Linked DNA regions of Robiginitalea biformata HTCC2501. The protein of the gene in region 1 interacts with the protein of each later gene in a pairwise test. Links are inferred from orthologs where the notes say so. Each region holds a gene or a part of one and is shown on either strand. Other genes may lie near its edges. The genes, in order: gyrA and gyrB.

Evidence for each region.
Region 2: the proteins of gyrA (region 1) and gyrB interact in binary tests that used the Escherichia coli proteins (3 or more experiments, as listed by UniProt). The link is inferred for Robiginitalea biformata HTCC2501 from one-to-one orthologs.

The regions. Positions count from the first base shown.
Region 1 is NC_013222.1:2,105,307-2,117,514, forward strand. Bases 4,270-7,435 are described here. They hold gyrA (DNA gyrase subunit A), read left to right. Parts: upstream 4,270-4,662; coding sequence 4,663-7,209; downstream 7,210-7,435. Other genes in these bases: RB2501_RS09395 (ATP-dependent Clp protease ATP-binding subunit), read right to left, coding at 4,270-4,399; RB2501_RS09405 (tetratricopeptide repeat protein), read left to right, coding at 7,245-7,435. In the rest of the region: RB2501_RS09385 (bifunctional ADP-dependent NAD(P)H-hydrate dehydratase/NAD(P)H-hydrate epimerase), read left to right, coding at 1-1,231; RB2501_RS09390 (hypothetical protein), read right to left, coding at 1,242-1,655; more of RB2501_RS09395, read right to left, coding at 1,847-4,269; more of RB2501_RS09405, read left to right, coding at 7,436-8,507; RB2501_RS09410 (C40 family peptidase), read right to left, coding at 8,557-9,309; RB2501_RS09415 (acetyl-CoA C-acyltransferase), read right to left, coding at 9,328-10,503; RB2501_RS09420 (HD family phosphohydrolase), read left to right, coding at 10,620-12,208. UniProt on the Escherichia coli protein: A type II topoisomerase that negatively supercoils closed circular double-stranded (ds) DNA in an ATP-dependent manner to maintain chromosomes in an underwound state.
Region 2 is NC_013222.1:1,565,930-1,577,908, forward strand. Bases 8,417-11,353 are described here. They hold gyrB (DNA topoisomerase (ATP-hydrolyzing) subunit B), read left to right. Parts: upstream 8,417-8,880; coding sequence 8,881-10,827; downstream 10,828-11,353. Other genes in these bases: asnB (asparagine synthase B), read left to right, coding at 8,417-8,744; RB2501_RS06970 (DUF6588 family protein), read left to right, coding at 10,900-11,353. In the rest of the region: RB2501_RS06935 (tetratricopeptide repeat protein), read left to right, coding at 1-1,406; RB2501_RS06940 (TonB-dependent receptor domain-containing protein), read left to right, coding at 1,410-3,182; RB2501_RS06945 (OmpA family protein), read left to right, coding at 3,238-4,365; RB2501_RS06950 (amidohydrolase), read left to right, coding at 4,580-6,190; RB2501_RS06955 (DUF2911 domain-containing protein), read right to left, coding at 6,298-6,831; more of asnB, read left to right, coding at 7,074-8,416; more of RB2501_RS06970, read left to right, coding at 11,354-11,907. UniProt on the Escherichia coli protein: DNA gyrase negatively supercoils closed circular double-stranded DNA in an ATP-dependent manner to maintain chromosomes in an underwound state.

The DNA.
Region 1 (12,208 bases):
GCCGGAATCCCTAGACGCGGACAGCGGGTTGCCGGATATCTCCGAAGCGGATATACTATTGGATGCCATATTCGGAATCGGCCTGAGCCGTCCGCCGGCCCCTTGGGTCCGAAACCTCATTGCACACCTGAATGCGGCCGATGCCTTCCGGCTGGCGGTGGACCTGCCTTCCGGGCTGCAGATGGACGCCATGCCTGCCCATCCCGAAGGCGTGCTGGCTGCTGATTTTGTGCTGACAATCGGGTCGCCGAAACTCGTTTTTTTCCTTCCCGGGAGCGGGGAATTCGCAGCGGATTTTGAGGTGTTGGATATCGGGTTCGACACCACTTACCTCAACGAAGTGGCTGCACAATATGAATGGGTGGGGGCAGACGAGGCCCGGGCGCTGCACCGGACCCGCGGAAAATTCAGCCATAAAGGGACTTTCGGACATGCCTGCATCGTGGGGGGCTCCTACGGAAAAATCGGAGCTGTGGCCCTGGCCGCATCGGCTTGCCTGAGGGCCGGGGCCGGACTGGTTTCGGCATGGGTTCCCAAGTGCGGCTACCTGCCCCTTCAGGCCGGCGTTCCCGAAGTCATGGTGGAAACCTGCGGGCGGGAACATTACCTGGACGCCTTCCCGGAACCGGGTTCCGGGTACCGGTACGGCGTGGGCATGGGAATGGGTACGGAGAAGGATACCGCCAAAGCATTCTTTGAATGGCTGGGCCGGGTCAGGGAGCCGGTAGTGGTGGACGCCGACGGACTCAATAGCCTCTCGGCCCATCCCGAAGCGCTTGCCAACCTGCCTGCCGGGAGTATCCTGACCCCGCATCCGGGCGAACTGGCCCGGCTGATAGGGGAGTGGACGGATGATTTCGATAAATTGGAGAAAGCCCGCGCCTTTGCAGCAGACCACAATTGCGTCTTGCTTATCAAAGGCGCCTATACGGTAATACTCGGAGAGGGAAAGGGGTTTATCAACAGCAGCGGCAATCCCGGGATGGCCACTGCCGGCAGCGGCGATGTACTCGCCGGGATACTAACCGGATTGCTCGCCCAGGGATACCCGCCCCTGGAAGCAGCCGTGTTCGGTGTATACCTGCACGGGCGTGCCGGAGACCTGGTCGTTTCGGAAACAGGACCCGAAGCCCTGGTTGCCAGCGACCTTTTCGGGGCGTTGGGCAGGGCCTTCAGGGAGCTGTACGCAGAAGCCACACCGCCCCAGTCCAAAGAAGGGGAGGAGGGGTAAGCGCCGGACTTCAGGCAGCTTTTACCCGACGCCGGACCCAGTCCAGGGCATTGCGGTACTCGATATAAAATTTCATCGGTTTTTTGTAGAACATGCGCTCGATATTGAAGTTGTGCATGTCCACTTCCCGTGAGGATACGATGGCGTACGCCCTGAGGTTTTCAAGTTCCCGCAGGTAGGTATAGACCACGGGGTCGATGGCAAAGGAATGTTTGCGATGGCTGATGATCCCGAAGGGTTTGTCCCGGAAATGGATTTCGGATATCCCGATAATCTGGTAGGCCCTCTCCAGGGTCAGTGTGGCGCCTTCGTCAAAAATGGCTACGAGGTAGTTGTCGTAAACCTGGATCTTCCCCACATCGAGCTGGTATTCCCGCACGATCACGGTCTTTTTGGCCGGTCTTGTATTATTGCCCATATTCATATAGTGTGTCTGAGACGAAAGTATGCGTCAGGTATCCGTTTGAGAAAAATAATAGATTATCGACATAAATATCGTATAAGCGGTTCCAGCGTCCGGGCTATGTCGAACGATTCCTACGAAGCCTGACCGACAAGCATAAAAAAAGGGGTCATCTTTGGATGACCCCGATACCTTTCCCCTTACAGTGCCAATCAGGCTTCCTTGGAGGATTTACTCGCTTTCTTAATGGAAATGGTCAACTTGTCACCCTCCTCGTCCAGGTCCATGGTGATGCTGTCCCCTTCGTTGAGCTTCGAGTTGACGATCTCTTCGGCCAGTGCATCCTCGATATACTTCTGGATGGCCCGTTTGAGCGGCCGGGCCCCGTATTGCTTATCGAAGCCCTTCTCGGCAATATAGTCACGCGCCTTATCGGTAAGGGTCAGATGGTAGCCGATATCCGCAATGCGGTCGTAGAGTTTCTTGAGTTCGATTTCGATGATCTCGTGTATGTGCTCCCGTTCCAGCGGGTTAAATACAATAACGTCGTCAATCCGGTTGAGGAACTCCGGTGCAAAGGCTTTTTTCAAAGCATTCTCGATAACGCTCTTTTGGTGCGTATCGGCCTGGGATTTCTTCGCCGAGGTGCCGAAGCCGACACCCTGGCCGAAATCCTTGAGTTGCCGTGCCCCGATATTCGAGGTCATGATGATAATGGTATTGCGGAAGTCGATCTTCCTGCCGAGGCTGTCCGTGAGGAAGCCGTCGTCGAGTACCTGCAGCATCATATTGAAAACATCCGGGTGTGCCTTTTCCACCTCGTCCAGCAGGATTACGGAGTAGGGCTTGCGCCGCACCTTTTCGGTGAGCTGCCCGCCTTCCTCATAGCCGACATAGCCGGGGGGCGCTCCCACCAGGCGGGAGATGGCGAATTTTTCCATGTATTCGCTCATGTCGATCCGCACCAGGGCGTCCTCCGAGTCAAAGAGTTCCTTGGCGAGTACTTTGGCCAACTGGGTTTTCCCGACCCCGGTTTGTCCGAGGAAAATAAAACTCCCGATCGGCTTGTTGGGGTCTTTCAGCCCGGCCCGGTTCCGCTGGATGGCTTTGGCCACCTTGGCCACGGCTTCGTCCTGCCCAATGACGCTGTTCTTGATCAGCTGCGGCAGTTCGGCCAGCTTATTGCTTTCGGTCTGGGCAATTTTGTTGACCGGGATGCCGCTCATCATCGAGACCACGTCGGCGACGTTGTCTTCCGAGACGGTTTCCCGGTTCAGTTTGCTGTCTTCTTCCCATTTCTCCTGGGCGGTAGACAGGTCTTTTTCCAGTCGTTTTTCGTCGTCCCGCAATTTGGCGGCCTCCTCGTAACGCTGTTTCTTGACCACGCTGTTCTTGAGTTCGCGCACCTCTTCAAGCTGCTTTTCGAGCTCGAGGATCTGCTTGGGCACGTCCATGTTCACGATGTGCACCCGCGATCCGGCTTCATCCATGGCGTCGATTGCCTTGTCCGGGAGGAAGCGGTCGGTCATGTAGCGGTTCGTGAGCTTCACGCAGGCTACCAGGGCCTCTTCCGTGTAGTTTACGTTGTGGTGATCCTCGTATTTTCCGCGGATGTTGCGGAGGATTTCGATGGTTTCCTCCACCGTGGTCGGTTCCACCATCACCTTCTGGAAACGCCGTTCCAGGGCGCCGTCCTTCTCGATGTACTGGCGGTATTCATCCAGGGTCGTGGCCCCGATGCATTGAATTTCGCCCCGGGCGAGGGCCGGCTTGAACATGTTGGACGCATCCAGGCTTCCCGTGGCGCCTCCGGCTCCCACAATGGTGTGGATCTCGTCGATAAACAGGATGACGTCGTCGTTCTTTTCCAGTTCGTTCATCACGGCTTTCATCCGCTCTTCAAACTGCCCGCGGTACTTCGTGCCGGCAACCAGGGACGCCAGGTCCAGGGTTACCACGCGCTTGTTGTACAATATGCGGGATACCTTTTTGTTGATGATCCTCAGGGCGAGCCCTTCGGCGATGGCGCTTTTGCCCACCCCGGGTTCCCCGATCAGCAGCGGGTTGTTCTTTTTGCGGCGGCTCAGTATTTGCGAGACGCGTTCAATTTCCTTTTCCCGACCGACAACCGGGTCGAGTTTGTTTTCTTCCGCCAGGCGGGTGAGATCCCTGCCAAAATTATCGAGAACAGGGGTTTTGGATTTCTTGTTTCCTTTCTGGGAGGTGCCGCTTGAAAAAGTGCCCTCCTTGCTGTCCCCGGTGTCGTCCGAATCGCTCGGAAAGGATTCCGAGGTCGGGCTGTCCGTATAGTCGTCGTCGCTGGTGATCATGCTTTTGAATTGCTCCTTGACCCCGTCGTAGTCCACCTTCATCTTGTGCAGAAGCTTGGTGGTCGGATCGTTTTCGTTTCGCAGGATACAGAGCAGGAGATGCGCCGTATTGATGGATGAGCTCTGAAACAATTTGGCCTCCAAAAAGGTGGTCTTCAGGGCGCGCTCCGCCTGACGGGTGAGGTGCAGGTTTTTCTTATCCTTGGGTTGCGAGCCCGCTTCCGGGTTCGCCGGGGAGAGGATTTCCACCTTTCTGCGCAGGTGGTCCAGGTCCACGTCCAGCGCATCGAGTATGCTGATTGCCTTCCCGTTCCCGTCGCGCAGCAGGCCGAGCATCAGGTGTTCCGTCCCGATGAAGTCGTGGCCCAGGCGCAGTGCCTCCTCCTTGCTGTAAGCAATTACATCTTTTACTCGCGGTGAGAAATTATCATCCATATACCTAGTGCGTATTCAACTTTAAAATTAGTAAAACTTATTATAAGAACGTCAAATACCGTACCTATATTCGATAAAGCTTCCCTAAATGACGAAAAAAACAAGGAAGTGCAAAATATATGGCCTGGATTTTATCAAAAAACCAAGGGGGGTTTGGTGTTGATAAAATCTTTAATAAAACCTGCGCAACCTGCCACAAAGGGGTGGTTTTTACGTATATTGGCATGATTTTTTAACCACAAAAATACAAGCCCGATTCAGTTATGGCGGAAGGAGAGAAACTGATTCCGATTAATATAGAAGATGAGATGAAATCGGCCTACATCGATTATTCGATGTCGGTCATTGTGTCACGTGCCCTGCCAGATGTTCGGGACGGCCTCAAGCCGGTGCACCGGCGCGTCCTCTACGGCATGCACGAACTGGGCGTACGCTCCACGAGTGCCCACAAGAAATCTGCCCGTATCGTCGGGGAAGTCCTGGGTAAATACCACCCGCACGGGGATTCCTCGGTCTACGATACAATGGTGCGCCTGGCACAGGACTGGAGCATGCGCTACATGCTTGTGGACGGCCAGGGGAACTTCGGTTCCATAGACGGCGACAGCCCGGCGGCCATGCGGTATACGGAAGCCCGCATGCGGAAGATCGCCGAGGAGATGCTGGCGGACATCGACAAGGAAACGGTAGACCACCAGCTTAATTTTGACGACTCCCTGGAAGAACCCACCGTCCTGCCGACGCGCATCCCGAACCTGCTGGTCAACGGCGCCTCGGGGATCGCTGTGGGTATGGCCACCAATATGCCTCCCCACAACCTTTCCGAGGTGGTGGACGGCACCATCGCCTATATCGACGACCGCGACATTACCATCGAAGGCCTGATGCAGCACATCAAGGCGCCCGATTTCCCCACCGGGGGCATCATCTACGGCTACGACGGCGTCAAAGAGGCCTTTGAAACAGGCCGGGGCCGGGTAGTTATGCGGGCTAAGGCCACGTTCGAAGAGGTGCAGGGACGGGAGTGCATCGTCGTCACGGAAATCCCCTACCAGGTGAACAAGGCGGACATGATCAAGAAGACCGTCGACCTGATCAACGAAAAGAAAATCGAGGGCATCGCCACGATCCGGGACGAGTCGAACCGGAAGGGGATGCGGATTGTCTACGTGCTCAAGCGGGACGCCATCCCGAATATCGTGCTGAATATGCTGTATAAGTATTCGGCACTGCAATCTTCCTTCAGCGTGAACAATATCGCGCTGGTGGGCGGGCGTCCGGAACTCCTCAACCTCAAGGACCTGATTGTGCATTTTGTAGACCACCGGCACAAGGTGGTCGTCCGGCGATCGGAGTACGAACTGCGGAAGGCGGAGGAACGAGCGCACATTCTGGAGGGGCTGATTATCGCCTCGGACAACATCGACGAGGTCATCGCTATTATCCGGGGCAGTGCCAACGCCGAAGAGGCCCGGGCAAACCTGATTAAACGGTTTGAGCTGAGCGAGGTACAGGCCCGCGCCATCGTGGAGATGCGCCTCCGCCAGCTGACCGGCCTGGAGCAGGACAAGCTGCGCAGCGAGTACGAAGAAGTCCTGGCCACCATCGAGGACCTGAAGGACATCCTGGCCCGGGAGGAGCGCCGGATGGAGATCATCAAAGACGAACTTCGGGAGGTCCGGGATAAATACGGCGACGACCGCCGCAGTGAAATCAACTACGCCGGGGGCGACCTGAGCATCGAGGACATGATCCCGGACGAGCAGGTGGTGATCACCATTTCCCATGCCGGCTACATCAAGCGTACCCCCCTGACCGAATATAAGACGCAACACCGGGGAGGCGTCGGGCAAAAAGCCTCGGCCACCCGGAATGAGGATTTCCTGGAACACCTGTTTGTGGGGACGAACCACCAGTATATGCTGTTCTTTACGCAAAAGGGCCAATGTTACTGGCTCCGGGTCTTCGAGATACCGGAAGGCAGCCGTACCTCCAAGGGCCGGGCCATCCAGAACCTGATCAATATTGAACAGGACGACAAGGTAAAAGCCTTTATCTGTACGCAGGACCTCAAGGACGAGGAATACGTGAACAGCCATTTTGTAATCATGGCCACCAAGAAGGGGGTTGTGAAAAAGACGTCCCTGGAACAGTATTCCCGGCCCCGTCAGAACGGGATTATCGCCATCGGCATACGGGAAGGGGACGAGCTGCTCGAAGCGCGCCTCACCACCGGGTCCAGCCAGATCTTCCTCGGGCTCAAATCCGGGAAGGCCATCCGCTTTGAGGAGAGCAAGACCCGTCCGATGGGCCGGAGCGCCTCCGGGGTCCGCGGCATTACCCTGGCCGACGACAACGACGAGGTCATCGGTATGGTAAGCGTCCACGATTTTGACGAGGACATCCTGGTCGTTTCCGAGAACGGTTACGGCAAGCGCTCAAGTCTGGACGATTACCGGATTACCAACCGCGGGGGCAAGGGGGTTAAGACCATCTCCATTTCGAAGAAAACCGGCGGGTTGGTAGCTATCAAGAACGTATCGGATTCGGACGACCTGATGATCATCAATAAATCCGGGATTGCAATCCGGATGAGCGTGGAAGACCTCCGCACCATGGGGCGCGCCACGCAGGGCGTAAGGCTGATTAACCTGAAGGACAACGATTCCATCGCCGCGGTTGCCAAAGTGATGAAAGACGAAGACGACCTGGACGACACGGACATCCTGAATATCGAGGTCGATGCCGAGGATGGCACGACCCTTGATACAGATGGGGCGGATTCCGAAGGGACGGAGTCCGGAAAATAATTGATAAACACTAAATTTGCATAAACACTTTTTTAATGAAAACTAGATTGACTCTTCTGGCAGCCCTGCTTATCGGGTCTGCCGCAATAGCACAAAAATCAGAGATCCGGGATGCGGAGAAAGCCCTGAAAGACGGGAACACCGCCGAGGCGAAAGCCAGCCTGGACGCCGTTCAGGGCGTCATTGCCGGGGAAGACGAACGCCTGCAGTCCGAGTACCACCTGGTACGCGGGCAGGTCTACGCGGATTTGGCCAAGAAAGGCGACGACAGCGCCTTTGAGGAAGCGGTGGCTTCCTTCAGGAAAGTCCTGGAGGTGGAGGAACAAAGCGGTAAGGACCGGAACTCAGGTGAAGCACAGCAACGTTTAAAAGCCATGTCGGCCGACCTGGTAAACTCCGCTGTGGATGACAACAACGCCAAAAATTTCGATGCGGCTGCCGAGAAGCTCTATATGAGTTACAAGATCAGCCCGACGGATACCATCTACCTGTATTACGCGGCCAGCAGTGCTGTCAATGGCGGGAATTACGAGCGCGCCATGGATTTCTACCAGGAACTGAAGGACATTGGCTATGACGGGAGCGGCGTGGTCTACAAGGCCACCAACGTGGAAACCGGCGAAGTGGAGGAGATGAACAAGGCGCAGCGCGACCTGATGGTAAAATCGGGAACGTATACGGACCCCGTAGACGAGAAGGAACCCTCCAAGAAAGCCGAGATCGTCAAGAATATGGCGTTGATCTACACCCAGCTCGGGGAAAATGAAAAAGCCCTGGAAGCCTATAAGGACGCCCGGGCCAACAATCCGGACGATGTAAACCTCGTATTGAACGAGGCGAACCTCTACTACCAGATGGGTGACAAGGAGAAATTCAGCGAACTGATGGCAGAGGCAGCCACCATGGCACCGGACAACCCGGACCTCTACTACAACATCGGGGTGATCAATATGGAGATGGACCGGATTGAGGAGGCCCGCGAGGCGTACCGCAAGGCCATCGAGATCAACCCGGGCTACGTGAATGCCCAGCTGAACCTGTCTACCACCTATGTGAACGAGGGGAACGCATTGATCGACGATATGAACGCCCTGGGGACTTCCCGGGAAGATATCGCGAAATACGACGAGTTGAAGGAGAAAAAGGACAGCCTCTTTATGCAGGGGGCCGAGATCCTGGAAGATGCGCTGAAAGTCAATCCCGACAACCAGAGCATCCTGACACAGCTCAAGAACATTTATGGCGCCCTGGGCGACAATGAGAACTTTATGCGGGTCAAGAAACTCCTGGGCGAATAAGCCCCCGCTATTCCAAAATCAGGACCCCGGCCGGATGGCCGGGGTTTTTTTATGCGATTTGTTTGATTACCCGCAACGGGTGCGTATAGTTGCGCAGATCGTTATTGAAGATGCCGCTGTGGTCGATGCGGTCGATTCGGACGCATCCGTTTACGTGGATGATATAATTGTCCTGCATGATGAGGCCCACATGGTCGATAACCCCGTCGGGTCCGTCGAAAAATGCGAGGTCGCCGGGCTGGCTTTCCTCGATAAAACTCAGGGCTTGGCCCTGGGCGGCCTGTTCGGCCGGGGAGCGTTTCAGGGCCATACCGCAGCACTTGTAGACCATTTGCGCCAACCCGCCGGCATCGATGCCGAAGGGGGAGCGGCCCCCGGCCATTTCCGGGCTGCTGAGGTACAACAGCGCTGTCTGCACGAGTTCCTCCCGGCCCGCGGCAGGGTCAAAGCGCGCTCCCTCGAATTGGTGTTCCATTACCGGGGCGTTGTGCGCATCCGACCCCAGGAGGACCGGAATCAGCAAGCCTTCCGGGGTGCAACAATGGCTCACCAGGTCGGCGGCGCAACCCGCCGAGGTACCCGGGGGACACGCCTCGTATTGTTCTTCGGAAAGCTCGGACAACTGGTCGTTGCGGACCCAGCCCTCGGCCCCGTCCAGGCGGATCCGCACCCGGCTCCAGTACTTCCGGGATTCCAGGATTTTAAAACATTCGCCATAGAGGAGTTGTGTCCGGAGGGGTGTGGTATCATCCGGAGAATCGTACACGGGTACGAGGCTGAGGGGGCAGATTCCGTATCGCATGGCGGGGCAGGGCGGGGGTCAGGGCCGTTCCAGAACTATTGCCGATGCACCACCACCTCCATTGCAAATGGCCGCGGCACCCAGGCGGGCGTTTTGCTGCCTGAGCACGTGGATCAGGGTCACGGTGATCCGCGCCCCGGAACACCCCAGCGGGTGCCCGAGGGATACCGCACCTCCGTGGATGTTTACATTTTGGTCGTCCAGCCCCAGGATTTTGATGTTGGCCAGCCCAACCACGCTGAAAGCTTCGTTGAATTCAAAATAATCGATATCCCCCAGGGCGACTCCTGCTTTGTCCAGCGCCAACGGCAGGGCTTTGGCCGGGGCCGTGGTAAACCATTTGGGTTCCTGTGCAGCATCCGCATAGCTTTTGATGCGCACCAGGGGTTCCAGGCCGAGCGATTGGGCTTTTTCGGCACTCATCAGCACCAGGGCGGCAGCCCCGTCATTGATGGTGGAGGCATTGGCGGCCGTTACGGTTCCGTCTTTGGTAAAGGCCGGTCGCAATTGGGGAATTTTATCCATTTTCACGTTGCGGAACTCCTCATCTTCCCGAACCACAACAGGTTCGCCCCGTCGCTGCGGCACTTCTACCGGGACCACTTCATCCTTGAATTTGCCGCCTTCCCAGGCCGCTGCGGAGCGTTTGTAGGACTGGATGGCATAGGCGTCCTGCTCCTCCCGGCTGAACTTGTATTTCTCGGCACAGGCATCTGCACACACCCCCATGGCCTGCTGGTCGTAGACGTCTACCAGCCCGTCCCGCTGCATCCCGTCTTCCAGGGTTGCCGGGCCAAACTTTTTCCCGTTGCGCATGTGCACATAGTGGGGGATCAAACTCATGTTTTCCATGCCCCCGGCCACTACCACAGACCGATCGCCCAGGGCGATACTTTGGGCGGCCTGCATAACAGCTTTCATCCCGGAGGCGCAAACTTTGTTCACCGTGGTACAAGGCACCGTTTCCGGGATGCCCGCATAGAGGGCTGCCTGCCGGGCCGGAGCCTGGCCGGCCCCAGCCTGGACCACATGGCCCATAAGTACTTCTTCTACGGCGGCCGGATCCAGGCCAATGGAATCCAGGGCTCCCCGGATGGCCGCAGCCCCCAGTTTCGGGGCCGGCACCGAGGAAAGGGCGCCCATAAAACTTCCGATCGGCGTGCGGACAGCAGCCACAACAACTACCTCTTTCATCTGTTCCTTTTTAGTGGCACGAAAATACGAATTTAAACCCGGACCCCCTACTTGAGCAGGAAAAGCCCCGAGATGCCGCGGGTTTTTTCTATTTTTGAGCGACACAAGCGCGATGCATGGCGAAAACGCTGGATACCTTCTATCGATCCCAGTCACTGATCTATAAGTATTTCCTTTACTTTTTAACGATCGGCGCCATTGTGTTCTTTTTCCCCAAAGGAGGACAGTTCAAGTACGAGTTCCAGAAAGGCAAACCCTGGCAATACGAAAACCTCTATGCCCCTTTTGATTTTTCGATCCGCAAGACGGAGGCCGAATTACAGGCTGAACGCCAGCAATTCCAGCGGGACCAGGTGCCGTATTACCGGTTCGATACCGAAGCGGCACGGGAGGTTTACCGCGCCTACGAAGAGCTTTTCCCCGAATACTTCCCGGGGACTGGCCTGAGCGCCCGCCAAATCGGGGTGTTGCGCCAGCAGGGCCGCGCCATCCTGGACAGCCTGTACCTGAGGGGAATCTGGGACGGCAGCGACCCCCCGCTAAGCCGGGAGGTCTACCTGGTGCGGAACAACCAGGCGCGTCGCATGCGTTTTGACAGTATTTACCGAATGGACGCGTTGCGCAATACCATCCGCGACCTGACGGAATCCGTGGGTATTCCCGCGGACCAGGCGGAGTTCCGGGAATTGTTGCTCCGAATAGCCGAGCCCAACGTCAGCCTGGATCAGGAACTGACCGGCCGGGAACTGGAAAACCAGTTATCCGGAATATCCCTGACCCGGGGAAATGTTGACGAGGGCGCCCTGATTGTCGCCAAGGGCGAAGTGGTGGAAGGGGAGAGCCTGAAGAAGCTCGAGTCGTTGCGGGCGGAATACGCATCCGAGGTATGGAGCGCCAACAATTATTACTTCATCCTCTCCGGGTATACCATCCTGGTGGCCCTGGTGTTGATCATGCTGCTGTTGTTCCTGAAACGGTACCGCCCGGATGTGTTCCGGAACAATGTCAAGGTGACCTTTATTTTCTTCAATATCCTGGTGATGGTGTTTCTCACCACCTTCGTGGTGAAGTACAACGAGGCTCTTGTCTTTGTGGTACCCCTCTGCATTCTGCCGCTGATATTAAAGACGTTTTTCGACGCCCGCCTGGGCCTGTTTGTCCATGTGCTCACCGTCCTGATCCTGGGGTTTGTGGTGCCCAACAGTTTTGAGTATATCTTCCTGCAGATCATCGCGGGCATTGTCACCATCCTGACGGTATCCGAACTCTACAAACGGGCCAATTTGTTTATCTCGGTGGGCCAGATTACGCTCATCTATATCCTGGGCTATTTTGCCTTCAATATTATCCAGGGGGGCAGCCTGGACAACGTAGTTTGGGTGAATTTCGGGTTTTTCCTCCTCAACGGGATGATCACGCTTTTTGTGCAGCCGCTGATCTATATCTACGAGAAGATGTTCGGGATGGTCTCGGATGTTTCCCTGCTGGAGCTTTCGGACACCAATTCCCGGCTGCTCAAGGAGCTGTCCAACAAGGCCCCGGGCACCTTCAACCACTCCCTCCAGGTGGCCAACCTGGCCGAAGCAGCTGCCAACGAGATCGGTGCCAATGCAATGCTTGTCCGGGTAGGAGCGCTCTACCACGACATCGGCAAGATGAACAACCCAACCTATTTTACCGAGAACCAGACGACCAACAACAACCC
Region 2 (11,979 bases), 540 kb from region 1 along the record:
CGTGGATGCGCCTGGGCGACAGCTACTTTGTGAGCAGCAGGTACCGTCCAGCAATCGAGGCCTATGACCAGGCACTCGCCACCGGCAGCCCGGAGCGGGATTACGCCGCCTACCAGAAAGCCATCAGTTACGGTTTCCTGGGCCAGGAACAGACCAAGCGCGACGCCCTGGATACTTTTATCGGGCGGTTTCCGAATTCGAGCCTGAAAGACGATGCACTTTTTGAACTCGGCAATTCCTATGTGCAATCGGCAGCCGACAACCAGGCCATTGCTTCCTATGACCGCCTGATTCGGGAAAGCCCGGGCAGCAGCCTGGTACCCGCCGCGAAAATGCGGAAAGGCCTGGTCTATTACAACGGGGGGCAGAACCAACAGGCACTGACCGTATTCAAGGAGGTGGCCGACCAGTACCCGAACTCCCAGGAAGCCATGCAGGCGGTGGCAACCGCCAAACTCATCTACGTGGACATGGGCCAGGTAGACCAGTATGCAGCCTGGGTGCGCGGCCTCGATTTTGTGGAGGTTACCGACAGCGAACTCGAGGCGGCCAGTTTTGAGGCGGCTGAGAAACAACTCGTGGAAGGAAACGACGCGGCGGCTGCCCGCGCCCTTGAAAAATACCTGGAACAATTCCCGAACGGGGCCAACCGGGTGGCTGCCTATTTTAACCTCGGGCAGATTGCCTATGCAGACGGGCAGGCAGACAAGGCCCTGGCGCATTTTGAGGTAGTGGCGGATGCCGGGCGGGGCGAACGGGCCGAACAGGCGCTGACCCGGGTATGCGAGATTTTGGTTTCCCGCGGGGACTACGCCGCGGCCATGCCCTACCTGGAGCGGCTGGAGGCCACGGCGGATATCCCCCAGAACCGGACCTTTGCCCAATCCAACCTGATGAAGGGCTATTTTGAAAAACAGGCCTACGACCGGACCCTGGCCTATGCCGAAAAAGTGCTGGCCAGCCCGTCCCTGGACGACCGGATCCGAAGTGATGCCCGCCTGATGATTGCCCGGTCTGCCTGGGCAACCGGGAATACGGAAAAAGCCCGGCAGGCGTATGCCGAAGTCCTCTCCATTGCCACGGGCCGGGCTGCCGCCGAGGCGCTCTATTACCAGGCGCATTTTAAGCGGGAAGACGGCGATTTCGAGGCCTCGAACCAATCCGTACAGCGGCTGGCCAGGGATTTTGCCGCCTACAAGGAATGGGGCGGCAGGGGCCTGATCCTGATGGCAAAAAACTTTGAACAACTCGAGGACGCCTTCCAGGCTACCTATATCCTGGAAAATGTCATCTCCAATTTCGGGGCCTATCCGGACATTGTGGAAGAAGCCCGGGCTGAACTCGCCCAGATCAAGGCGCGGGAAGCCCGGCGCAACGCCTCGATAAACCCCGATGGAAACCGTTAAGGAATGAACACGATTATGAAACTGATCCGATATACGGGGCTGATTGCGGCCCTACTCACAACTGCCGCCGGTTGGGGGCAGGATGAAACCGACGACCTTGGCACCGAAACCGTCACCGTGGTGCGCTCCTACACGCCAACCGTTTCGGACGCACGCAAGATCCAATCGCTGCCCAGCCTGCAGGACTCCATTGCTTTGCAGAAAAAACCGGTGCAATACGAGATCCATTCGGTTCCGGTGGCTTCCACGTTTACCCCGGCCAAGGGGCAGGCGGCTGCGGTGGAACGGGCCAGGCCCGAGAAACTTTTTAACAGTTACGCGGCCCTGGGCCTCGGCAATTACAACAACGCCCTGGCAGATTTTTATATCAGCCGGGATTTTGACCGGGGGAACAAACGGATCGATGTGGGGCTGAACCACCTGTCGTCCCGGGGGGACATCGACGGTACGCCCCTGGACACGGATTTCTATAATTCCGGCCTGGATGTCACCTACTCCCAGCGCGACAGGGACTGGGAATGGAATGCCTCCGCCGGGATGGAACACCGCCGGTACAATTGGTACGGGGTAGATACCGGGCTGCTGGAAGAGGGGGAGACCTCGGTAGCGGGCATAGACGAAACCCAGGATTATTTCCGCGGGAGCCTGCAGGGGCAGGTACATATGGAGGACACCTATTTTACCGATGCCGAGTTGCAGGTCAGTCGTTTCTGGGACGCCGTGGAATCCGCCGAGAACCGGTTGCGATTCACCGCAGCATTCGAATTTCCGGTCACCGAGGAGTCCCTCGGGCTGGGCCTGGAAATCGATTACCTTGGCGGGCATTTCGAAAACGCCCCGCAGAGCCAGTATATCAACGATACCGAAATTGACTACCAGTACCTGATTGCGGGGGTGCGCCCCGGCCTGTTGATGCTGCGCGACGACCTGAAACTGTTCCTGGGTGCCCGTATCACCGCCGGGCTGGACCTGGAAAACAGCGAAAACAATTTTTATATCTACCCGTCCGTGGAGGCTTCCTACAACCTCCTGGAGGAGAATGTGATTGCCTACGGGGGCGTGGATGGCGGCCTCGACCAGAATTCCTACTACGAGTTCAGCCGGGTAAACCCGTTTGTTTCCCCGACGCTCGCCGTCATGCCGACAGACCGGCAGTACGAGGCCTACCTGGGGCTTAAGGGGCAACTCACCCCGTCAGTGAGCTACAACCTCAAGGGGTCGTATGCCGCCGAAAATTTCAAGCCCCTGTTTATCCTCAACCCGATCAACGAGACGCGCAACGACGAAAAAGGCTATATCTACGGGAACTCCTTCCGGGTCTTCTACGACGATATCCGGACCCTGGGCGTATTCGGGGAACTGCAGTTCAGCGTGAACCGGAATTTCAGCCTGGGCCTGAATGCCTCGGTGTACGAATACGATACGGAAACCGACAACCCGGCATGGAACCTGCCGAACCTGGAAGGCAACCTGACCCTCGACTACCAGCACGATTCGGGCTGGTACCTGGGGGCCAACCTGTTCTATGTGGGCGAGCGGGAGGATTTCGTATCCCGGGCGCAGCCGGCAACACCCCCGGACCAGTTCCCGGCCCAGCAGCTGACCCTGGATGGTTATTTTGACGCGAATGCGCGGGTAGGTTACCACATCAATCCGCAACTCTCCATCTTTGCCCGGGGAAGCAACCTGGCCGGCAACCAGTACCAGCGGTGGGCGAACTTCCGGGTGCAGGGGTTGCAGATCCTGGCGGGGGTCAGCTACAAATTCGATTTGTAGGGACGCCCGGACCGTTTCCCGATATTTCCTATCTTGATTCTCAGAATGACGGGATATGCGTGGAATTGGCCACTACCTTGGGGCTGCCTGCCTTTTATTTACCCTGGTTGCCGTACCTGCCGGGGCCCAGAACCTGGTGCCCAACCCGGGCTTTGAGGGGTACAGCCGCTGCCCGAGGTTCCTCGGGAATTTTGAAGCAGACATCATTGGCTGGGATTGCCCCACCCAGGGGTCTACGGATTATTTCCACCGGTGCAGCGAGGATATGGGGACCCCAGAAAATTTCAATGGCGAGCAACGGGCCGCGGAAGGGGAGGGATACGCCGGCTTTTATGCCTATGCCCCGGGGGATTACCGGGAGTACGTACAGGCGCAACTCGCGGAACCCCTGGAGGATGGCCGGCAGTACAGGTTGCGGTTTTCCCTGAGCCTGGCGGAGCGATCGGATTTTGCCCTCAATACGCTGCATGTACTGTTTACGGCAAAACCGATGCGAGTGGGAACCAAGAAGAACCTGGCGCGCCGATACTGGTTGGGCCACCCGGAACTCAAGCCCCACCAGTTGGATATTGCAGCCAGCGCCTCATTTGCCGATACGGAAAACTGGATGCATTTGGACACGGTTTTTACCGCGCGGGGCACGGAGGCCAACCTGATTATCGGGAACCTGTTGCCGAACGCCCGGACCCGAACCTTCCGGACGAACCGCCGGTCCAATAAGGGGGCCTACTACTACCTGGACGGCATTGTCCTGGAACCCTATGCCGGAAACGGCGACACAGGGCGAGAATCCCTGGTTGGGGATATCCCTAAGGACAGTTTGCTCGTACTTCCATCCCTCTTATTTGAATTCGACGCACACCAACTGACGGATGCCGGCAAGGAGGCCCTCCACCGGGTATATGATGCGCTCAGGTCGGATTTGTCACTTTTCCTGGAACTCCGGGGGCATACGGACTCCCGGGGGGCACCGGCCTACAACCAACAACTCTCCGAACAGCGCTGCCGGGCTGTGGCCCGCTACCTGGAGGGCCTGGGGCTGGATTCCGTCCGAATCCGCTGGATCGGCTTTGGGGCCGCCCGCCCCGTGGCGGGCAATTCCTCGGAAAGCGGACGGCGCAGGAACCGCCGCGTGGAATTCCTGATCCGTTCGGAGGACCCGGTTCAGGCACGACAGAATTAAGTATATTTGGGACGCGCCGCCCGCGCCTGCCGAAGAGATGCTGTCAGTGACCGATGCATTCCTTGAACTGAAAGATTCCCATTACCCGATGATTGCAAAACCCCGTTTCCATATGTCCCGCATTTCCCTGCCGGTTCAATCCCTGCCGGTTCAATCCCTGCCGGTTCAATCCCTGATTGTCCAATTCCTTCGCAACCAAACCCCGGGAACCGGGATGCTTCTTGCGCTGATTTTGCTGTTGGGGAGTTGCCAGCCCCGCCAGCAGGAAGCAGACCTGATCGTATTCAATGCAAATGCCTATACCGTGGATGGGGAGTTCTCAAAGGCGGAGGCATTCGCCATCAGGAACGGTCGGTTTGTGGGGGTCGGCAGTACGGACTCCATTCGGGGCGCATTTGTAGCCCCCTGGATGCTCAATGCGGGCGGAAAAACGATTGTACCGGGCCTCATCGATGCCCATTGCCATTTCCTGAACCTGGGCTTGAACCAGGAAAACGTCGATTTGGTGGGGACGACGAGTTTTGAGCAGATCCTGGACAGCCTGCAGGCGGCCTACCAGGCCCATCAACCCGAATACCTGATGGGCCGTGGATGGGACCAGAACGACTGGGAGGTTAAGGAATTCCCGGACAAAACGGCCCTGGACTCCCTTTTCCCGGACATTCCCGTTGCCCTGGTACGCATTGACGGACATGCCCTGCTGGTCAACCAGCAAGCCCTGGATTTGGCCGGCATTACAGGAAATACGCAGGTACCGGGGGGTGAAGTAATCCTAAAGGACGGGGAGCCTACCGGGGTACTGGTGGACAGCCCGATGCAGCTGGTGTACGAGCAATGGCCGGCACCGGGCCGGGATGCCCTGATTCGCGCCCTGGAAGAGGCCCAGAAAATTTGTTTTAGCAACGGCCTGACCACGGTAAACGACGCAGGCCTCAGCCGATATGCCATTGAATTGATCGACAGCCTGCAGCGGAAAGGTGCCCTGGACATCCGCGTGTATGCGATGATCAGTAACACCCCGGAAAACCTGGATTACTACCTGGAGCGTGGTGTGTATAAAACCCCGAAACTCAATGTTCGCTCGGTAAAGGTGTACGGGGACGGGGCCCTGGGTTCCCGGGGCGCGGCCATGAAGGCGCCGTATTCGGACCAGCCCGGGCATTTCGGCGCCATGATCACCCCGGCGGGGGAACTCGGTTCGCTGGCAGAGCGGATTGCCGCCGCAGGATTTCAGATGAATACGCACGCTATCGGGGATTCTGCGAATATCGCTGTATTGAGAGCCTATCGGAATGCGCTGGACACCGTGGCGGATCCGCGCTGGAAAGTGGAACACGCGCAGATTGTCGATACGGCCGATATCGCCCTCTTTAGTGAAAAAATCCTCCCGTCCGTGCAACCGACACATGCCACAAGCGACATGTACTGGGCCGAAGACCGGGTGGGCCCCGAGCGCATGAAAGGCGCTTATGCCTTTCGGCAATTGCTGGAGGCATCCGGCCGGGTGGCCCTTGGAACGGATTTCCCGGTGGAACGGGTGAACCCGATGCTGACCTTTTACGCCGCCGTTACGCGGAAGGATTCCGACGGGTATCCGCAGGGCGGTTTCCAAATGGCGGATGCGCTCACCCGGGAGCAAGCCCTGAAAGGGATGACGCGCTGGGCGGCCTATTCGAATTTTGAGGAAGATGAGAAAGGCAGTATCGAAGTCGGGAAACGCGCAGACTTTGTAATCCTCAACGGCGATCTGATGGAGGTGCCTCCGGAGGAACTGAAGGACATCGAAGTGATCAACACCTTTGTCGACGGCCGAAAAGTGTATTGACCCGGTTGCCGCATGCGGCCATAAGAAATAAAAAAAACCGGCCTCCATACGGGGCCGGTTTTTTGCGTTCGATGCAACCCCCTGAACCGGGATTGCAGACGAATTTCTTACATGGTGATCGGTACAGCCACACGGGTCTTGTCCCAGCCCATAACCATATGCACTCCGTCTTCCGCTTCCTTGAAGGCAATGGAAAAAGGTTCCAGGGAGTTGGCATCCGAGGCGGCGGGAACTTCGATCCGCGCCACATCGGCAGCTTCATCATAGGTGTAGGCCCCCCATTGGTTGAGGTTTTTGTTCAGGATAACCGTCCAGGTACGCTCCCCCGGGATCGTGAAGAGCGAATAGGTCCCTGCGGAAATATCCTTTCCGCCAAAATTCACATCCTGGTAGAAAGTGATTTCCGTATTTTCATTGGCCCCGGTGCGCCATACCTTGCCCGCCGGAGCGAGATCGGCCAGGGCACGGCCTTTGAGTTGGGGGCGGCTGTAGATAACGCGAACCACCTTGCCGGGTTCCCTGCCCGGATACAGGGCGATATCCATCGGGCTTTTATCGAGCCCCGGGAATTCCTGGGCCTGCAAATTGGTAGTGGTAACCATGGCGAGAACCACGGCGAAAAGAGTAAGTATTCGTTTCATGTTGATCGTATTTAAATGAGTGTGTTAAAATTAGGGGCTTTTTACCCGCTTTTCTTCTAAAGTGTCGTTAAAATTTCCTTTTCTTACACATTTACTGATTCCGACTGATTTTCCCGGGGGGGAAGCTTCACATCAGAACAAATAGTTGTTTTTAAACTACATTATATAATAAAAAACACATGTATTATTTATAAATAGAAATAAATCACTCAATTTTGCTTCCACAATAAAACTCTATCACCATGTGCGGAATTGTATGTGCCTTCGATTTGAAACAACCGGCCGAGGATTTACGGCCCCAGATGCTGGAAATGTCCCGGGTCCTGAGACACAGGGGGCCGGACTGGAATGGCATCCACATGTCGGATACGGCCATCCTGGCCCATGAGCGCCTGGCCATCGTAGACCCGGCATCCGGGAAACAACCGCTTTACAGCCCGGACGGCAACCTGGTCCTGGCTGCAAACGGAGAAATCTACAACCACCAATCCCTTCGCAAACGCTTTGAAGGGACCTACGACTTCCGCACCGAATCCGATTGCGAGGTTATCCTGGCCCTCTACCAGGAGCAGGGCCCGGCCTTCCTGGATGAACTCAACGGGATTTTTGGCTTTGCCCTCTACGACAGCCAGGCGGACCGGTATTTCATCGCCCGGGACCATATGGGTATTATCCCGCTGTATATTGGCTGGGACCGGCACGGCACCTTTTATGTGGCCTCTGAACTAAAGGCGCTGGAGGGTACCTGTACGCGCATTGAGCTATTTCCGCCCGGCCACTACATGCTGAGCGACCAGGAAGGGTTTCAGCGCTGGTACAGCCGCGATTGGATGGAGTATGACGCAGTAGAGGATAACCCCACGGATATCGCTGCCCTGCGCAAGGCACTGGAGGACGCGGTCCACCGGCAGCTGATGTCCGACGTACCCTACGGGGTGCTGCTTTCAGGAGGCCTGGACTCCTCGGTTACCTCGGCTATCGCAAAGAAATATGCCCAGAAGCGGGTGGAGTCCGGCGACCAGGCCGATGCCTGGTGGCCGCAGCTGCACTCCTTCTCCGTCGGGCTGGAAGGCTCCCCGGACCTGGCGGCTGCCCGCAAAGTGGCCGACCATATCGGGACGGTCCACCACGAGATAAAATTTACCATACAGGAAGGGCTGGACGCCGTGCGGGACGTGATTTACCACCTGGAGACTTACGACATCACCACGGTACGGGCATCCACGCCTATGTATCTGATGGCCCGGGTGATCAAATCGATGGGGATCAAGATGGTGTTGTCGGGCGAAGGGGCCGACGAGCTATTTGGCGGATACCTGTACTTCCACAAGGCTCCCGGGCCGCGGGATTTCCACGAGGAAACCGTCCGGAAACTCGACAAGCTCCACATGTACGATTGCCTGCGCGCCAACAAATCCCTGGCGGCCTGGGGGATCGAGGGGCGCGTGCCCTTCCTCGACAAGGAGTTTATGGATGTGGCCATGCGCCTGAATCCGCGGGATAAAATGATCACCCCGGAGCGAATGGAAAAATGGGTGGTGCGCAAGGCCTTTGAAGACTACCTGCCCGAAAGCGTGGCCTGGCGGCAAAAGGAGCAGTTCTCGGATGGGGTGGGCTACAGCTGGATCGATACGCTTAAGGAAGTGGTCGCGGAGGCTGTCAGCGACGAACAATTGGCCAATGCCCATTTCCGATTCCCGATTCAGACCCCGACCTCCAAGGAGGAGTATTATTACCGGAGCATCTTTGAATCGCATTTCCCGAGCGATGCGGCCGCGGAAAGCGTGCCTCAGGAGCCTTCTGTAGCCTGCAGTACGCGGATTGCGCTGGAATGGGACGAGGCGTTCCGCAACATGAACGACCCTTCCGGCCGGGCCGTTGCCAGGGTCCACGCGGACGCCTATGAAAAGTAGCTCTCCGGGCCGCGTTTTTGTCCACAGGAATTGTTGATAACTCGGGTGGGTTCCATCTGCCGGAACCGGCCTGTTTGCAGGGGTATTTCGTATATTTGTGAGATTGCAAAATTGCAGAAAAACAACCTGTAAACGAATGAGCGAAGAAGTAAAAGGAAAAAGTTACTCGGCAGACAGTATCCAGGCGCTTGAAGGCATTGAACACGTGCGGATGCGTCCGTCGATGTATATCGGCGATATCGGGGTGCGCGGGCTGCACCACCTGGTTTACGAAGTAGTGGATAATTCCATTGACGAAGCCATGGGGGGGCACTGCGATACGATCTCCGTGACGATCAATGAGGACAATTCGATAACCGTTGAGGACAACGGCCGGGGGATCCCGGTAGACCTGCATAAGAAAGAGGGGGTTTCCGCCCTGGAAGTGGTGATGACCAAAATCGGTGCCGGCGGGAAGTTCGACAAGGATTCCTACAAAGTTTCGGGCGGTTTGCACGGGGTAGGGGTTTCCGTGGTGAATGCCCTGTCGAAACACCTGAAAGCCACCGTTTACCGGGAAGGCAAGATTTGGGAGCAGGAGTACGAACGCGGCCGGACGCTCTACCCGGTTAAGAGCACCGGGACTTCCGATCTTAACGGGACCATCGTCACCTTCCACCCGGACCCGGAAATCTTCCAGCAGACCATAGAGTTCAGCTACGATACGCTTTCCAACCGGATGCGAGAACTCGCCTATCTGAACAAGGGCGTTGCCATCACCATTACCGATCGGCGCGTTAAGGAAAAGGGGGAGTACCTCTCCGAGAGGTTCTACTCCGAGGAGGGGCTCAAGGAATTTATCCGCTTCCTGGACGGGAACCGGGAGCCGCTGATCGCAGACGTCATCTCCATGGAAGGCGAGAAAAACGATATCCCGGTTGAGGTCGCCATGGTCTACAACACCTCCTATACCGAGAACCTGCACTCCTATGTAAACAATATCAATACGCACGAAGGGGGGACCCACCTCTCCGGTTTTCGCCGGGGCCTGACAACCACCCTGAAGAAATACGCGGATGCTTCCGGCATGCTGGACAAACTGAAGTTTGAGGTAGCCGGGGACGATTTCCGGGAGGGGCTTACGGCCATTGTCTCGGTAAAAGTGGCCGAACCGCAGTTTGAAGGCCAGACCAAGACCAAGTTGGGGAACCGGGAGGTTTCTGCGGCCGTCAGCCAGGCGGTATCCGAGATGCTGACCAATTACCTGGAGGAGCACCCGGACGATGCCAAGACCGTCGTGCAGAAGGTAATCCTCGCAGCCCAGGCACGGCATGCTGCCGCCAAGGCCCGGGAAATGGTCCAGCGGAAGAACCCGATGAGCGGTGGCGGGCTCCCGGGCAAACTGGCGGACTGTTCCGACCAGGACCCGGAACGCTGCGAAATCTTCCTCGTGGAGGGGGATTCGGCCGGCGGTACGGCCAAAATGGGGCGCGACCGGAATACCCAGGCCATCCTGCCGCTCCGGGGGAAGATCCTGAACGTGGAAAAGGCCATGCAGCACAAGGTCTTCGAAAACGAAGAAATTAAAAATATCTATACGGCCCTGGGGGTTACCATCGGTACCGAGGAGGACAGCAAGGCGCTGAACCTCGACAAACTCCGCTACCACAAGGTGATCATCATGTGTGATGCGGATGTGGACGGGAGCCATATCGAGACGTTAATCCTGACGTTCTTCTTCCGGTACATGCGGGAGTTGATCGAAGGCGGACACGTCTACATCGCCACACCGCCCCTTTACCTGGTCAAGAAGGGGAGTAAAAAGCGGTACGCCTGGAACGATAAGGAACGGGATGCGATCGTGGAAGAACTCAGTACGAGCAGCGGCAGCCCGGGGATCCAGCGGTATAAGGGTCTTGGGGAAATGAACGCCGAACAGCTCTGGGATACCACCATGAACCCGGAGTTCCGCACGCTGCGGCAGGTGACCATCGACAATGCCACCGAATCGGACCGGATTTTTTCAATGCTCATGGGGGATGAAGTCCCTCCGAGGCGCGAATTTATCGAGCGAAACGCCGTTTATGCGAACATTGACGTATAAGAATCCCGATTTCACAACAAAAACCCCGGCCCTCCAGCCGGGGTTTTTTAGTTTAGAGGCAAATTCCTACAAATGAAAAAGACGCTACTGGTTGCAAGTTTCCTGCTCGCCGGGGGATTTGCCGCTGCACAATCGAATGTAAACGACCTGCTGGCAGCAGGCCTGAACGATGCGGAACGGTTTACCAATGACTATCTTTCACCGGTTTCAGAAGGTACGATATTCAGCTTGTCCGGTTCCTGGCTAAACACGGCTACCGCCAAACCGCTCGGAGGTTTCGAGATCTCCATTGTGGGGTCGATGGCCGGATTCAAGAACAAGGAGGAGAAAAAGAGTTTTGTCCTCAATACGGCGGATTACGAAAACCTGCGTTTTGAAGACGGCAGCACCTCCAAATCCGTGGCAACCGCCCTGGGGGACATCGAAGGTGTCCGCGTGGTGGTTGAAGATGAGAACGGGTTCTTCTCGGAAAGCTTTGAGCTTCCATCGGGCCTGGCTTCTGAAAATATCAATTTCCTGCCCGCCGCTTATATCCAGGTAGGGGTAGGCCTCGTTAAAGGCACCGAGGTAAAAGCCCGTTTTTTGCCTAAAATCCAGACAGACGACGTGGCTGTGAGCCTTTTCGGGTTCGGGCTGCTCCACGAGTTTACAAGCCACATACCGGCCAATCGGTTGTTTCCCGTGTCTATTTCCGGGTTTATCGGCTTTACCCAACTCAACGGCAGCTACGATTTTACGGACACGAATTTCATCGACGGGGAAAACCAGCGGATCGATACGCGCATCAGCGGTTGGAGCTTCCAGGCGATGGCCGCCACGCGCCTGCCGGTGATTAACTTCTACGGGGGGCTCGGCTACGTAACCGGGAAATCGGATACCGATGTGCTCGGGACGTATACGGTTACCTCCGGCCCGTTTCAGACAACCTATGAGGATCCGTTCTCGATCAACAAGCAAGCCAGCGGCGCCACGGCGACCCTGGGAACCAAACTAAAGCTAGGGTTCTTCCGCCTGCACGTGGACTATACCCTGGCCGAGTTCAATCTGTTGAGCGCAGGCATCAATTTCGGGTTCCGGTAGGAGGCCCGCAATCCCGCAAAGCGAAACAGCCCCGCCTTGTTAGGCCGGGGCTGTTTTCATATAGAAATGGTA